DNA from 3 places in the Ensifer sp. SL37 genome. Region 2 is predicted to be linked to each of the others. Evidence: riboswitches for the same ligand, from Rfam matches in the RefSeq annotation. Region 2 holds a riboswitch; each other region holds the start of a gene.
What was found. Region 2 has a riboswitch for cobalamin ahead of OVA00_RS25045 (CbtB domain-containing protein). Riboswitches for the same ligand answer to the same signal wherever they lie in the genome.
Positions count from the first base shown of each region.

Region 1 (4,599 bases), on a different contig from region 2:
AACATGATGTAGGGATAACCGCTCTCGAACTGGATCTCGGCGATGATCTGGAAGAAGTCGCGCGCCTTGATCTTGCGCTTGCGGATGCGGGCATCCTCGACCATCTCGCGGTACTTCTCGGTCACCGAAATCTCGGTGAGGGGCACGCCATAGACCTGCTCCACGTCATAGGGTGAGAACAGATACATGTCCTCGTTGTTGCGGGCGAGCTCGAAGGTGATGTCGGGGATGACGACGCCGAGCGACAGCGTCTTGATGCGGATCTTCTCGTCGGCGTTTTCGCGCTTGGTATCGAGGAAGCGCATGATGTCGGGGTGGTGGGCGTGCAGGTAGACAGCACCGGCTCCCTGGCGCGCGCCCAGTTGGTTGGCGTAAGAGAAACTGTCTTCGAGCAGCTTCATGACCGGGATGACGCCGGATGACTGGTTCTCGATCTGCTTGATCGGCGCGCCCATCTCGCGGATGTTGGTGAGCGACAGCGCCACGCCGCCACCGCGCTTGGAAAGCTGCAGCGCCGAATTGATGGCGCGGCCGATACTCTCCATGTTGTCCTCGATCCGGAGCAGAAAGCAGGAGACGAGCTCGCCGCGGCTCTTCTTGCCGGCGTTGAGGAAAGTCGGCGTTGCCGGCTGGAAGCGGCCGGAGATGATCTCGTCGACGAGATCGCGGGCAAGCCCCTCGTTGCCGCGCGCCAAGGCCATCGCCACCATGCAGACACGGTCTTCGTAGCGTTCCAGGTAGCGCTTTCCGTCGAAGGTCTTCAGCGTATAGGACGTGTAGTATTTGAACGCCCCGAGGAAGGTCGGAAAGCGGAACTTCTTTGAATAGGCATGATCGTAGAGATCGCGCACGAAGTTGAAGGAATACTGGTCCAGCACTTCCTGCTCGTAATAGCCCTCGGTCACCAGATAATCGAGTTTTTCCCGGAGGTTATGGAAGAACACCGTGTTCTGGTTGACGTGCTGGAGGAAGTACTGTTTCGCCGCCTGCCGGTCCTTGTCGAGCTGGATCCGTCCCTCTTCGTCATAGAGGTTCAGCATTGCGTTCAGCGCATGATAGTCGAGCGCTGCTTCCGTCGCCTTCAAGGGGCGTTCGAGTGTCGTGACGTCCAAAATCGTTCCATCCCGTTTTTGACATTGGCGACGTCCTCGTCGGTCCCGAGCAGCTCGAACCGGTAGAGATAGGGTACCCGGCACTTGGCCGAAATCACGTCGCCGGCGATCCCGTAGGTCGCGCCGAAATTGCTGTTGCCCGCTGCGATCACGCCGCGGATGTGAGAGCGGTTGCCCGCGTCGTTCAAGAAGCGGATGACCTGCTTCGGCACCGCCCCGCGGCCATCGTCGCCGCAATAGGTCGGCACGATCAGCACATAGGGCTCTGCGACCGTAAGTGCGTCCATACTTTCCCTGAGCGGTATGCGGGCGGCGCGAAGGCCGAGCTTTTCGACGAAGCGATGGGTGTTTTCCGAGCGACTGGAAAAATAGACGATCAGGCCCATCGCCCGCGTCCTTCAGGAAAGCGCGCTGATCATGTCCGGGCGGAAACCCGCCCAATGCCGCTCGCCGGCGACGACGACCGGGACCTGCCGATAGCCAAGACCCTGCACCAGCGCGAATGCATCGGAATCCTCGGAGATATCGACGATGCGATAATCGATGCCTTGGCGGTCGAGCGCGCGGGTTGTGGCGGTGCATTGGACGCAGGCTGGTTTGCTGTAGACGGTGATCGACATGGGTTCCTCGTGAGGGTCTGGCAAATGGGCGCAAAAAGTCGTCGGATCGCGCGAACGCGAACCGTGGTGTTGGCGATTGGACACGAAACATCGCTCCCCGGTCGACTCGACCGGAGTTGACGTCGTCAAGCTGGCCCAAGGTCGGTTACGCAACCGGGCCGGCTCGTTTTGGTCGGGCGCTCAGGAATTCCGCGGATGCGGGTTTTCAAGGCGCGGCCTTTCGATCAGGCGCGCAACAACGCGCACCCGTCCGCAGAAGGTGGATCTGAACTGGAAGAAACTGGCATGACTTCACCCCGAAGCTTTCGACGGGCTGCCGGGGAGACGTCGAGACGATCGGGCAGGCTCATCCTGCCACGCACTCAACCCCTCCGGACACCCCGCCCGTGGACGTTTGGTGATCGAGGCAGGTCTCCTGGCTTACGGGTCAAAGCTTCCATCCCGACCTTCCCGAGGCCTCATGCCTCAGTGGTCCAAATCCGGACAGTCGCTCGCCGTCTACAGTTGCGGGGGCAGCTACGGCATAGCCTCAGCGGAAACTCGCCGGCGCACCGTATTCCCGTCTTAGCTCCCAATCCTTGCGAATCGGAAGAACCTCGAACACTAGATATAGTAGTTCATCGCAAATCTGCGTCAATAGGTGTGAGGTGCCGGACGGCCCGTGCGGAGGGTCTTTTCTTTTGCAGTGTGGATAACGGAGAGTAAACGGCGCTTTGAAACGGCTCTCCGTCGGGGGCTTCGTCTCGCCGCCGAAACGGCAACAAGCGCCGCAGCGCTCGCAGGGTTTTGGGGAGAAATTTCGATGGAGCCATCACGCGGGCCGGATGCTGCACTAGGCGATCCAGGCCCGTCGCGTCTCGGCACTCGCTCAATCGCAGAGCAGGATGCTGACGTCCTTGTTTTCGCCGGGTTGCGCACGCGGCGAGACTGCCATGGCCCGTGGCTTGCTCGCGCCCTTGCAGCCTGCCGAGGTTTGCGGCACGGATGAGGCCTCTTCCTCGGGCCAGTGCCACGGATCGGCTGTATCGCCGATGCGCGGGCGAATGTGCTCCTGGTCCCGCGTCAAGCCGATATCCCGGAGCTGGAACTCGTTGAAGGTATCGATGGCAACGGAGGGGCTGAGGGTCTTATCGGCCCAGTTCAGAACATAGTAAATCGTTGATCGCATTGCGCTAAGCATTGCTATCCTCACTTCTCTAAAAGGTCGTGTGTTCGCGAAAAAAGTGAGGGTTTTTGCCGTTTCGCGCAAAGCGATTTCTCGCATGCTGGCATAAAGAATGCTTATCTCAGTTCCATGAGCAAGATTCCTCCCATGAGTGCGGTGCGCGCTTTTGAGGCCGCCGCCAGGCACCTGAGTTTCACCCGCGCCGCCGAAGAGCTCAGCATGACGCAGGCGGCCGTCAGCTATCAGATCCGGCTGTTGGAAGATCGCATCGGCGCGCCGCTGTTCGTCCGGCTTCCGCGCGAGGTGCGATTGACTGGCGCCGGGCGGCAGTTGGCGCCGAAGGTGACCGAAGCGATCGATCTCTTAGGGGCAGCCTTCTCGGAGATCGCCGACAAGACCGAGCATCACCTGCACATCTCCGTGCTCCCGACCGTCGTTTCGAGCTGGCTCGGCCAGCGCCTCGCCTCGTTTCAGACCGCGCATCCCAATATCAGCATCAGGGTGCACATGTCGACCGAGCTGGTCGACTTCAAGCGCGACGCCGTCGATCTCGCGGTGCGCAGCGGCGCCGGCGACTGGCCGGGCAACGATGTCTTTCCTTTGTTTCCGCTCGATTACGTGCCTGTCTGCACGCCCTCCTTCCTGGAGAAGCACCAGCTCAAGGAGCCCGCCGACGTTCTGAGGGTCCGGCGTTTCGGCAACGCCAGCTGGTGGCGGCGATGGATGATCGAAACCGGCGTCGAACCGCCGGCAAGCAACGGCACCGAATTGATCTTCGACGTCCAGGCGATGGATGTCGCCACAATCCTGGCGGATCACGGCATTGCGATTGCCGTCTCAACCTTCCTGATGGATGAACTGAAGAGCGGCAGGCTCATCCGGCCGTTCGAGCACGTGGTGCGCGACGGCCGCGCCTATTGGCTCGTCTATCCGCAAAGCACCAGGCGGCAGAAGAAGATCCAGGCTTTTCGCGACTGGGTCGTTGCCGAAGCCGATGCGTCGAATGCGATGCTTGCCACCGTGATGGAGGTGTCAAGGTCGCTTCATCCAGGGGGCAGCGCAAGCGCGCTCACCAAGCCGGAATAGGATTTGCTGAGCGGGGCTGCGTAGGAGCCGCGCTTGCTCGTCGAAAGCCCCTGCGACACCAGTGCTTCCGCCTGCTTGACCGCGGCCGACACGCCGTCGATGACCGGCACGCCGTAGTCGGCCTGGAGCATGCGGGCGAGATCCGCCATGCCGGCGCAACCGAGCACGATTGCCTCGGCGCCGTCCTGATGAAGCGCCAGTTCGATCTCGCTCCGCAGCTTGGCAAGGGCGTTCGAGGACTTGTCCTCCAGTTCAAGCACGGGAATATCGGCGGCGCGCACCTTCGCCCGGCCCGCCATGCCGTAGTGCCGGGTCAGGTTTTCGATCAGCACCCGCGAACGTTCCAGCGTCGTCACGACGGTGAAGCGCTGCGCCACCATGGCTGCGGTTGCGACAGCGGATTCGCATAAGCCCACCACCGGCATGCGGGCTAGCGCGCGCGCCGCCTCAAGCCCCGTATCGTCGAAGCAGGCGATGACGGCGGCGTCCGCGCCCGCGGCTTCGCCGTCACGGATCTCCGCGAGCAGGCCCGGAAGCGCAATCGCACCGTCATAATGCCCTTCGATCGAGACCGGACCGGATTTCGATGTGCGGGCGAGGATTTCCGTGTGGGGTT
Region 1 is NZ_JAPPRN010000001.1:1,136,908-1,141,506, forward strand. It holds gene nrdE (class 1b ribonucleoside-diphosphate reductase subunit alpha) at 1-1,112, opposite strand, end outside; gene nrdI (class Ib ribonucleoside-diphosphate reductase assembly flavoprotein NrdI) at 1,082-1,498, opposite strand; gene nrdH (glutaredoxin-like protein NrdH) at 1,511-1,732, opposite strand; cobalamin riboswitch at 2,121-2,346, opposite strand; gene OVA00_RS05185 (hypothetical protein) at 2,601-2,900, opposite strand; gene OVA00_RS05190 (LysR substrate-binding domain-containing protein) at 3,027-3,983, shown strand; gene OVA00_RS05195 (aspartate/glutamate racemase family protein) at 3,941-4,599, opposite strand, start outside.
Region 1: linked by a shared signal. The riboswitch ahead of nrdH (glutaredoxin-like protein NrdH) and the one ahead of OVA00_RS25045 (CbtB domain-containing protein) in region 2 are both predicted to bind cobalamin.

Region 2 (4,599 bases):
TCCTCGCGCAGGACGACGAGATAGAGGCCGACGGCGGAGAGCGCCACGGTCACCAGCCACCAGGTCTGGCGGTCGCCGAGTTCGGCTGCCGGAAAGCCCGGCAGTTCCGGCGGCAGACCGATCGCCGGCAGCATGTGCACCGCAAGCCAGCCGCAGGCGCCCCACAGCGCGCCGTTCCTGAGCGTGATCGGGTAGCCGATCACCAGGCTGACGCCGGCGAGCAGCAGGCCGAAGCCGGAACCTGTGACGAGGTTCGCCATCAGCGTGCCGGAGAAGCGGCTCATGCCGAACATGATGCCGCCTTCCTCATGCTCGCCCTCATGGGCATAGGCCGGGGTGATCGGCGACAAAGCGTCGAGAAAGGCGCCGAACGGCGACACGGCTTTGAGCGACGAATGCTGGTCGTGGTTTTCTGCGGCCGGCTGTGCCGCACCCGGCTGGGCGGCGGGCTGTTCGGTAGCGGCCGGTGCCTCGCCTTCGAATTCTTCTGCATGCAGGATCAGCGGTGTGACGCGCAGTTCCTGGGCGCCGGTCATGAAGACACCGGCAATCAATCCAGCCACGATCGCGGCCAGAAGCGTTCTGACAATCATCTTGAAATCCCTCGATAACGACAAAAGCCACGCCCTGTGGCGTGGTCCTTGAGCCTTCCCATTTTCCCTATGCTGCGGATGGCCTTCGCGCGCCGGAAAAACCGGGATGCACGCAGGCCTCCATCCGGCTCGGGCCGGATGCGTTCAGGTCCGCAGATTGTTCGATGCGGAACGTTGGTCACGTTCCGGCGCATCGGTCAGTGGCAGGGAAAGCCGTAGGAGTGGCGGGTGTCGTGCGCCGTGTCGTGCAGCACTGCCGAGTTGGCAAGGCCGGCGCCAAAGACGAGGAATGCGCCGATGAAGAGCGCAATGACGCCAGCGGTCAGACGATCGCTGAGGGAGAGCGGGGTGCTCGAAATGGTAGACGTAGCCATGACAACCTCCGTGATGGCATCGGGAAATTCCCGGTTGGGCCCTATGCCCGTATCGAGTGGCAGGTTTCCTGGCTCACGGCGTTGGGCTCGATGCCCTCGATCTGCCTCGCCTTCCCAGCTCGGCCGCCCTCTCGCGGTCTTGCCAGTGGCTTCTTCCGGATCGCCCCGGAACGGTGGATCGACGTCGCTCTACAGTCGCGGGGTCGGCCGTGATTTGAATGCCCAGCTTGGGTCCATCCGTCACATTCCCGTTTACTCCCGAAACACGTTCGCGTCCCGGGAACCAATCGATCCCAGATGATTAGGATTGTGTCATGGAGTTGTCAATTGAGTGCGCGCCGCCGCGCGGTCCATCCGCGACAAAATCCTTGATGGTCATGCGTTTGTAGGCTTCGACGAGCTGGTCACCCTCGGCCCGGTCGACCGAGACTGCAAGTCGCATGGTGCAGTCGCCGAGATGCATGATCAGGAAGGCGGCGCTGTCGATCTCTTCGCGCGGCGTCTCCGGCACAAGGCGGGCCCAGACATCGGCAAGCAGCTTTCCGCCGGCGCGGCTTTGCGCAAGATCGATCTCGCGCAGCGCCTTGTCGGCCTGCATCGCCGACCAGATGTCGCGCATGACCGGCTCGGCGAGGAACATGTCGTAGTAGATGTCGAACAGCAGCGAGAAGGCGTCGCGCAGTTCGGCTATCGACGTGACCTTGGCCAGTTCGGCCGCGATGCACTCGTTGCAGACCGCATTGTAGCGCTCGGCCAGCGTGCGCACGATTGCCGCCTTGTCGGGAAAGTACTGATACAGCGAGCCGATCGAAATCCCCGCCTTTTCAGCGACTTCGCTCATGCGCATGGCGTCGCTGCCCTTCTCCTGGATGAGCGCCGTCGCGCAGGCAAGGATCTGCTCGACGCGCTCGCGGCTGCGCTTCTGGCTCGGCGTCCGGCGCAGCGCAGGCTCGTCGTCAGCGGGAAGCGTGGCGGGACTTGCATCTGGAATCATGAGTAATGCTCACATTTTGACTTGACTCTTAAAATACGAGGATTTATCACATTTGCAAATGTGAGAGATGCTCATGTTTGTTGGTGGAACCTCAGGAGGAAACGATGTCTCAGAAAGTCACACTGGTTTTGGGCGGTACCGGCAAGACGGGGCGGCGGGTGGCCGATCGCCTTCGGGAGCGGGGCATAGCGGTCCGCATCGGCGCCCGTTCGGCGTCGCCTTCCTTCGATTGGACGGATGAGGCGACCTGGACGCCCGCCCTTGAAAATGTCGATCGCATCTATGTCTGCTACCAGCCCGATCTGGCGGTGCCGGGCGCCGTCGACGTCATCGCCAAGTTCTCGAGTCTTGCCGTTCGCTCCGGCATCAAACGGCTGGTGCTCCTGTCGGGCCGCGGCGAGGACGAGGCGGAAGCCTCCGAGCGTGCGCTGCAGGCTTCCGGCGCCGACTGGACGGTCATCCGGGGCAGCTGGTTCTTCGAGAACTTCGACGAAGGCTTCCTGGCCGACGGCGTGGTGAGTGGTTCGGTCTTCCTGCCGGTGGACGAGGTTACCGAGCCCTTCGTCAGTTGCGACGACATTGCCGACGTGGCGGTTGAGGCCCTTCTGGACGATGCGCATATCGGCAAGGTCTATGCCTTGACCGGCCCGCGCCTGATGACCTTTGCCCAGGCCGTCGCCGAGATCGCCGCGGCCGCCAACCGTCGGATCTCTTATCAGGCCATTCCGGTTTCCGACTTCGCAGCGCATCTCAAGGCGGACGGCGTGCCGGATGACTATGTCGAACTCATCCGCTATCTCTTCACCTCGGTGCTCGACGGACGCAATTCCAGCATGACGTCCGATGTCGAGCGCGTGCTTGGGCGGCGTCCGCGCGACTTTGCCGATTACGCCCGGGAAACCGCAGCAACTGGTGTTTGGAGTCTTGCCGCATGATCCCGCTGATCCCCGCTCTGGCGTTTGCCGCCGCGATCGGTTCCGGCCTGATGGCCGGGCTTTTCTTCATCTTCTCGGTCTGCATCATGCAGGCCCTGTCGCGGCTGCCGCCGGAGCAGGGGATCGCCGCGATGAACGCCATCAATGTCGTGATCCAGAACCCGATCTTCCTCAGCGCCTTCATGGGCACGGCGCTGCTCGCCCTGGCGCTCGTCGTCGTCGCCTTCATCTCGGGGGGCGAGGGCAGGTGGTGGCTTGCCGCCGGTGGCATTGCCTATGTCGTTGGCGTGCTGCTGGTGACCATTGTCTTCAACGTGCCGATGAATGACGCGCTCGCCGCGGCAGCCCCCGGTCAGGCGGCGACCGATCTCTGGCGTGAGCGCTATCTGACCGATTGGGTCTGGTGGAACCACGTGCGCACATGGGCCTCGATCGGCGCGCTGGCGTTTTTCGTTCTCGGTTTCGCCCGCACCTGACGAAAAGCGCCGGCAAGTCGATCCTTGCCGGCGCCTGCACGCGCCTTGACCTTCAAGCACATCCCGCCGTCAGGGCTTCGGAATACGCGCGTCGTATTGCGCTTCAAGGTCGGCAAACTTGCTCCAGAAGGCTGCCGGCTTTTCGCCTTCGAGCAGAGCGCGCAAAATGTCGAGGTGCACGTGCCAGCCGGCGGAGAAGCTGGTCATGACCGCGCGGTCGGCGATGCGCTTATGGGTGACGACGAGCAGCACCTTGTCGCCGCGGGGGCTGAGCTCGAAGCGGACCTCCGACGGGGTGCCGGTCTCTTCGTTCCAGGTATAGGCCAGTAGTCGTGGCGGCTCCCAGGCGAGCACGTGGCCGTAATTGCGCACCTCGCCGGCGTGCTCGGCGTATTTCTGCGGTGGCCGATCGTCCTCCGTCGTCAGTTCCGAATGGCGGAAGACGTGCTCGACCTCGGCCCCTTCCTTCGATCCGATCGTTCCGGACGCCATCCAGAGCCGGCGCTTGCTTTCCTCCGTCAGATAGGACCAGACCCGCTCGATCGGGCCGGGAAGCAGGCGCTCGATGCGCACCGCGTCCGGTGCGACGACACGGCCGTAATCGGCGCCGGCAAAGGCTGTGGCAGACGAAGTCATGGCTTTTCCTCCGGATCAGTTTGGATTGTGGCGTCTTCGGCGAGAAGCAGCGCCTCGAGTGCGTCGATGCGGGTGCGCCAGAAGGCTTCGTAGTGGCGCATCCATTCCATGCCGGCATGCATCGGCGCGGCATCGAGCCGGCACACATGCGTGCGACCTTTCACTTCGCGGCGCACCAGACCTGCTCCTTCCAGCACCTTGATGTGCTTCGATGCCGCGGCCAGCGAGATCGAGAACGGCGCCGCAAGCTCGCCCACCAGTCTTTCGCCCTGCGAAAGGTCCTGGAGCATGGCGCGCCGCGTCGGGTCCGAAAGCGCGTGAAACACGGTATCGAGATGTGCGTTCTGATATTCAACCATATTGTTGAATATCCTCTCGCTCGACCTAATTGTCAACCGTTCGGTTGAATTTAAAAGTATCGCGAAAAGAGACCAGGCCGCGGTGGGTCGTCGTGGAGGCGCCGCCCCTTCCAGGCGGCAAGCGCATCGGCAAGATCGTCGGTCGGCACCATCTGGGCAAACTGTTCGCTTTCGACCAGCAGCCCCTCGGCGATCGACATGTTGAGGCCGCGGGTGACGGCGGTGATAATCG
Region 2 is NZ_JAPPRN010000006.1:2,669,709-2,674,307, forward strand. It holds gene OVA00_RS25040 (CbtA family protein) at 1-593, opposite strand, end outside; gene OVA00_RS25045 (CbtB domain-containing protein) at 791-967, opposite strand; cobalamin riboswitch at 1,009-1,270, opposite strand; gene OVA00_RS25050 (TetR/AcrR family transcriptional regulator) at 1,269-1,961, opposite strand; gene OVA00_RS25055 (NAD(P)H-binding protein) at 2,066-2,896, shown strand; gene OVA00_RS25060 (anthrone oxygenase family protein) at 2,893-3,372, shown strand; gene OVA00_RS25065 (SRPBCC family protein) at 3,442-4,008, opposite strand; gene OVA00_RS25070 (ArsR/SmtB family transcription factor) at 4,005-4,367, opposite strand; gene OVA00_RS25075 (crotonase/enoyl-CoA hydratase family protein) at 4,418-4,599, opposite strand, start outside.

Region 3 (4,599 bases), 500 kb from region 2:
ATCCTGCAATGGACGGATCGGAGCAAGGCGGATTGGCACTACATCGCGCCGGGCAAGCCGATCCAGAACGCCTTCATCGAAAGCTTCAATGGGCGGCTGCGCGACGAGCTCTTGAATGAGACGCTCTTCTCGTCACTGGCCCATGCTCGATCGGCGCTTTCAAACTGGCGCAGCGATTACAACGATCATCGACCACACTCTGGACTCGGCTGGATGACACCTGCCGAGTTCGCTCAGACAATCAACCCGCGACGTGATGCGGTGCTGCGCAGCCGGAATGGCTCCGCACCGCAACCCGCCGCTACCGCCCCCAATACAGCAACCCAAAACCGCTGGAGCAAACTCAAAACTGGATAAAACTTGGGGGCAAGGTCATCGACGCCGAAGATGCGGCCGAGATTGAGAAGATCGACGAACATGTCGTTCATATCAGGCTTCTGCTTGGCCATCACGTGGATGCAGGATTCGGTCAGCTCGTAGACGCCGATCTTGAAGGGCGCCAATGTCTCGGGCGTGACCTCGCCGCCGACCTTCATGCCGTAGTTCCAGCCGGCAAAGAGGAAATCGGCATCGGCGTTGAGCAGCACTTCCTTGGTCGGATATTTCTCCGAAAGCTCCGGCAGTTCCTTGACGCCTTCGCGCAGCTTCTCGTCCAGCGTCTTCCAGCCGGAGACGCCGGTATAGCCGACCATGCGGTCCTGGAGCCTCAGCGCCAGCATCATCTCCACCAGGTTGACGTCGTTGGCGATCGCGCGCTTCGGCGCCGCGTCGAAGGTCACCTCGCGGTTGCAGCTCTTGACGGTGACCGGATAGGCCAGCGCCGGCGTGGCGGCGGCAAGCACGAAAAGAAGGGAAAATGGGGCAATATTGATCTTCATGAAATCGATCCCTGTCGAGGAAGTGAAAAGGAAAAGCGGGCGCCGCCGGCAGCGGCATTGTGAACGGTGGCGGTGACGCCGAAGGCGGCCGAAAGCTCGCCGGGGCTGAGCACCTCTTCGGGCGGGCCGAAGGCCGTCAGCCGCCCGGCGGTCAAGATCGCGACATCTGTCGCAAACTCGGCGGCGAGATTGATGTCGTGCAGCGTCGAGACGATTGTCAGTTTCAGCGTCTGCAAGAGCTCGAGGATTTCGAGCTGGTGGCGGATGTCGAGATGGTTCGTCGGCTCGTCGAGGATGATGATGCGCGGTTCCTGTGCCAGCGCGCGGGCGATCAGCACCCGCTGCTTCTCACCGCCCGAAAGCGTCGAGAACTGGCGACCGGCAAGATGGGCAAGATCGAGATGCGCGAGCGCATGCTGCACCCGCTGGCGGTCGAAATCGTTCCAGCCGCTCAAGCCCTCCCGCCGCGGAATGCGTCCCATCATCACGACGTCGCGCACGCTGAAGGGAAAATCGCCGGGCATCTCCTGCAAGACGACGGCGATTGTCCTTGCCGCCTCGCGGGCCGAGATCGACCAGAGATCGACGCCATCGACCGAAACACGGCCGGCATTCGGCTGCACCGCCCGGTAGAGGCAGCGCAGAAGCGAGGTTTTGCCGGCGCCATTCGGCCCGAGGATCGCAAGCCGGCTGCCGGCCGCGATCGCAAAGCCGATGTCGTTGACCAGCGTCAGGCCCGAACGCGGCCCCCAGCGAAGGCCCTCGACCGTGAGGGCTGCACCCGTCGCGTTGCAGCTCATGGGTTCGTTCCTCTGCGCGACCTCATTGGAAGTGCCCGCCAAGATCTTCGGAGACGAGCATCGCCGCGGGAATGCGGGCAAGCGTCTTGCCTTTCAGCCCGCGCGGCCGTTCCGCCGCCCGCGTCATGCCATCGCCACGCTCGGCATAGGTTGTGGCAAAGCGCACGAGATCGTCGATGTCCTCTTCCGGCGAGACGTCGCCGAAGAGATAGGTCGCCTTCCCCGTTGCCTGGAAGGCGATGGTGCAGGGCCGCGTGCAGGCCGCCATGCAGACCGTTCCGGCGATCGAGAAGTCGCGATCGAGCGGTGCGCCGAGCGCTGCGATGCTCAGGTTGAGCCGCTTGATCAGCTCGGCACCGGGCACGCATGGGCCGCCGGTGAAGCGGCAATCGGTGCAGACCGTTATCTTGTGCTGTCGGAAATTCGGCTCAGCCATTCCTGCCCTCCGCCGGACTGACGGCAAGAGATGGCGAAACGGCAAGAGGACGGAAAACCGTCGTATGAAAGCCAGTTCTTTTCCATCGGAACACCCCGTCCGTTGTGGTTGATCGGTTCGATGGCAGGTCTCCTGGCTCGCGGGTCGTGGCGCATCCACGTCTTCCCGGTCTTCGACCAGTGACATGGTGTGAATGCGCTTTCCGCTCACAGTTGCGGGGGCAGCCACGGTCTCGGCCCCATCAGGGTCGTCCGTTCCGTGTTCCCTTTTCAGCCGCTTCCGCATTGTCGCGGACGCAGCACCATCAACGCCTTCCTCGCATGAATCGGCGGATGAGACAACCGCACGACACAGGCGGGAGGGATCTATCAACATGCGGCGTTTCGTCATGCGAGATTTGTTATAAAATAACATTACGTAGCGCAAGCCGAAAATTGGGCGCCGGACACAATCCGACGCCCGCGATAGCGACCACCTTTCCGCTAAAAGACGTGCCGTGCTACCTCAGAACTCCGGCGGCAAGAGTTCGGCCGTCAGCGTCACCGCGACAGAGGCGTTGCCCGGCAGGTTGCGCACGCCGCAGACGGAGCGAACATGGCCAGCCCTTTCGCCAAAGGCGGCCGCCAGAAGCTCGGAAGCACCGTCGAGGACCTTCGGGTGCTCCAGGAAATCCTCAGTGCAGGCGACATGTCCCTCCAGCCGGACGATCTGGCGAATACGCTCGAAACGGCCGAGATGCTCATGGATCTGCGCCAGCGCGTTGAGCACTGCCAACTCTGCGGCCTTGCGCCCCTCGTCGATGGTCACATCGCGCCCGAGCAGCCCCGTATGCACGAAGCGCCCGTCCAGCAATGGCCCCTGCATCGAAACATGAAGCATCTCACCCGCCTCGATCACCGCGCGGTAGGCGCCGAGCGGCCTCGGCGGCGTCGGGAGCTCAACGCCAAGTGCGCCGAGCCTTCGGATAACCTCGTCCATCATTGCTTCCCCTCCTCGTCACCTTACGAACCGGCCGCCTTGCGGAGACGACACCGCTTTTTTCTCAAGCCCTCGAAGTTCTGCCGCCCCTATCGCAAGCAGCAAGACGCGCCGTTCCGTGCCCAGCAACTTTTCCAAGCATAACCAAGAGAAAACGCCTCATGCTTCACGTTGGGAGATAACGTTACGAATTACAACACCAGAGTTGAAGTGCCATCGCGATCCGGGCCAGTGCCGCGGTCTTGCGATCGAATGCGACCGACACATCGCGGCGGCCTCGATCCCCAACCCCAAGCAAAAACGCTGAAATGTAACATACGTTACGCTCACGTAACCCTATGCCCGTTGAGAATTTCGACGACCGAAGCGACAATTGCCGGGATTAAGATTGGGCATCGACAAGCCTCGGAAACAAGCTCAACTTAGCCGCGCAGATCCCGAAATGAAGTGACGGCAACTCAACTTTCAGAGGGGAATAGCATCAGTGAATCCCATTGATTTCTTCGTCGACACGCTTCGGACCTATCCGCCTGTCGCCGTCTTCCTCGCCCTCGGCATCGGCTTCCTCATCGGTCCGATCAAGGTCGCGGGGTTCAACCTTGGAAATGTCACCGCCACGCTGCTTGCGGGCGTTCTCATCGGACAGCTGGGTATCCAGGTTTCCGGCGACCTGAAATCCACCCTGTTTTTGATTTTCCTCTTCGCCGTCGGCTACGGCGTCGGGCCGCAATTCGTGCGGGGCTTGAGCACCGATGGACCGAAACAGATCGCCTTTGCGCTCTCCGTGCTGGTGCTGTGCCTCGTCGTTCCCTATCTCTGCGCGCTGATTGCCGGGCTGCCGCTCGGCTATGGCGCCGGCATGTATGCCGGCTCGCAGACGATCTCGGCTGCAATCGGGGTTGCGACCGACCAGATCAATTCGCTCGGGCTGACGCCGGAGCAGGCCAAGACCTTTGCCGACCAGATCCCGATCGCCTATGCGGTGACCTATATCTGGGGCACGATCGGCTCGGCGATCATCCTCGCCCAGCTCGGTCCCAAGCTTCTTGGCATCGACCTTCCGGCGGCCTGCCGCGAATACGAGGCCAAGCTCGGCGGTGGCAGCGAAAGCAGTGAGCCCGGCATTACCCGCGCCTATCACGACTTCGGCCTCCGGGCCTATCGCGTCGACGCGGCAAGCGGGCTCACCGGGAAACCGGTCAAGGACATCCTTCCCGGGATCCGCGTCTTCGTCGAGCGCCTGCGGCGCGGCGACCAGATCATCGAGGCCGATGGCAACACCGTGCTGCAGCCGGGCGACGTCGTCGCCTTTTCGGGCCGGCGTTCGCTGCTCGTCGAAAACCTGGACAACAAGCTGCTCGAGGTCGAGGACAAGGAGCTGCTCAACGCGGAAGCCGAAGTCCTCGATGTCTACGTGACCAGCAAGGCGCTCGCCGGCAAGACGCTGGCGGAAGTCAGCACCATGGATTGGGCGCGCGGCGTCTATGCCCGCAAGATCATCCGCTCG
Region 3 is NZ_JAPPRN010000006.1:3,169,116-3,173,714, reverse strand. It holds one part of gene OVA00_RS27630 (IS3 family transposase) at 1-357, shown strand, start outside; partial or broken gene OVA00_RS27625 (ABC transporter substrate-binding protein) at 366-878, opposite strand; gene OVA00_RS27620 (ABC transporter ATP-binding protein) at 875-1,678, opposite strand; gene OVA00_RS27615 (DUF1636 family protein) at 1,701-2,114, opposite strand; cobalamin riboswitch at 2,220-2,435, opposite strand; gene OVA00_RS27610 (RidA family protein) at 2,619-3,095, opposite strand; gene aspT (aspartate-alanine antiporter) at 3,577-4,599, shown strand, end outside.
Region 3: linked by a shared signal. The riboswitch ahead of OVA00_RS27615 (DUF1636 family protein) and the one ahead of OVA00_RS25045 (CbtB domain-containing protein) in region 2 are both predicted to bind cobalamin.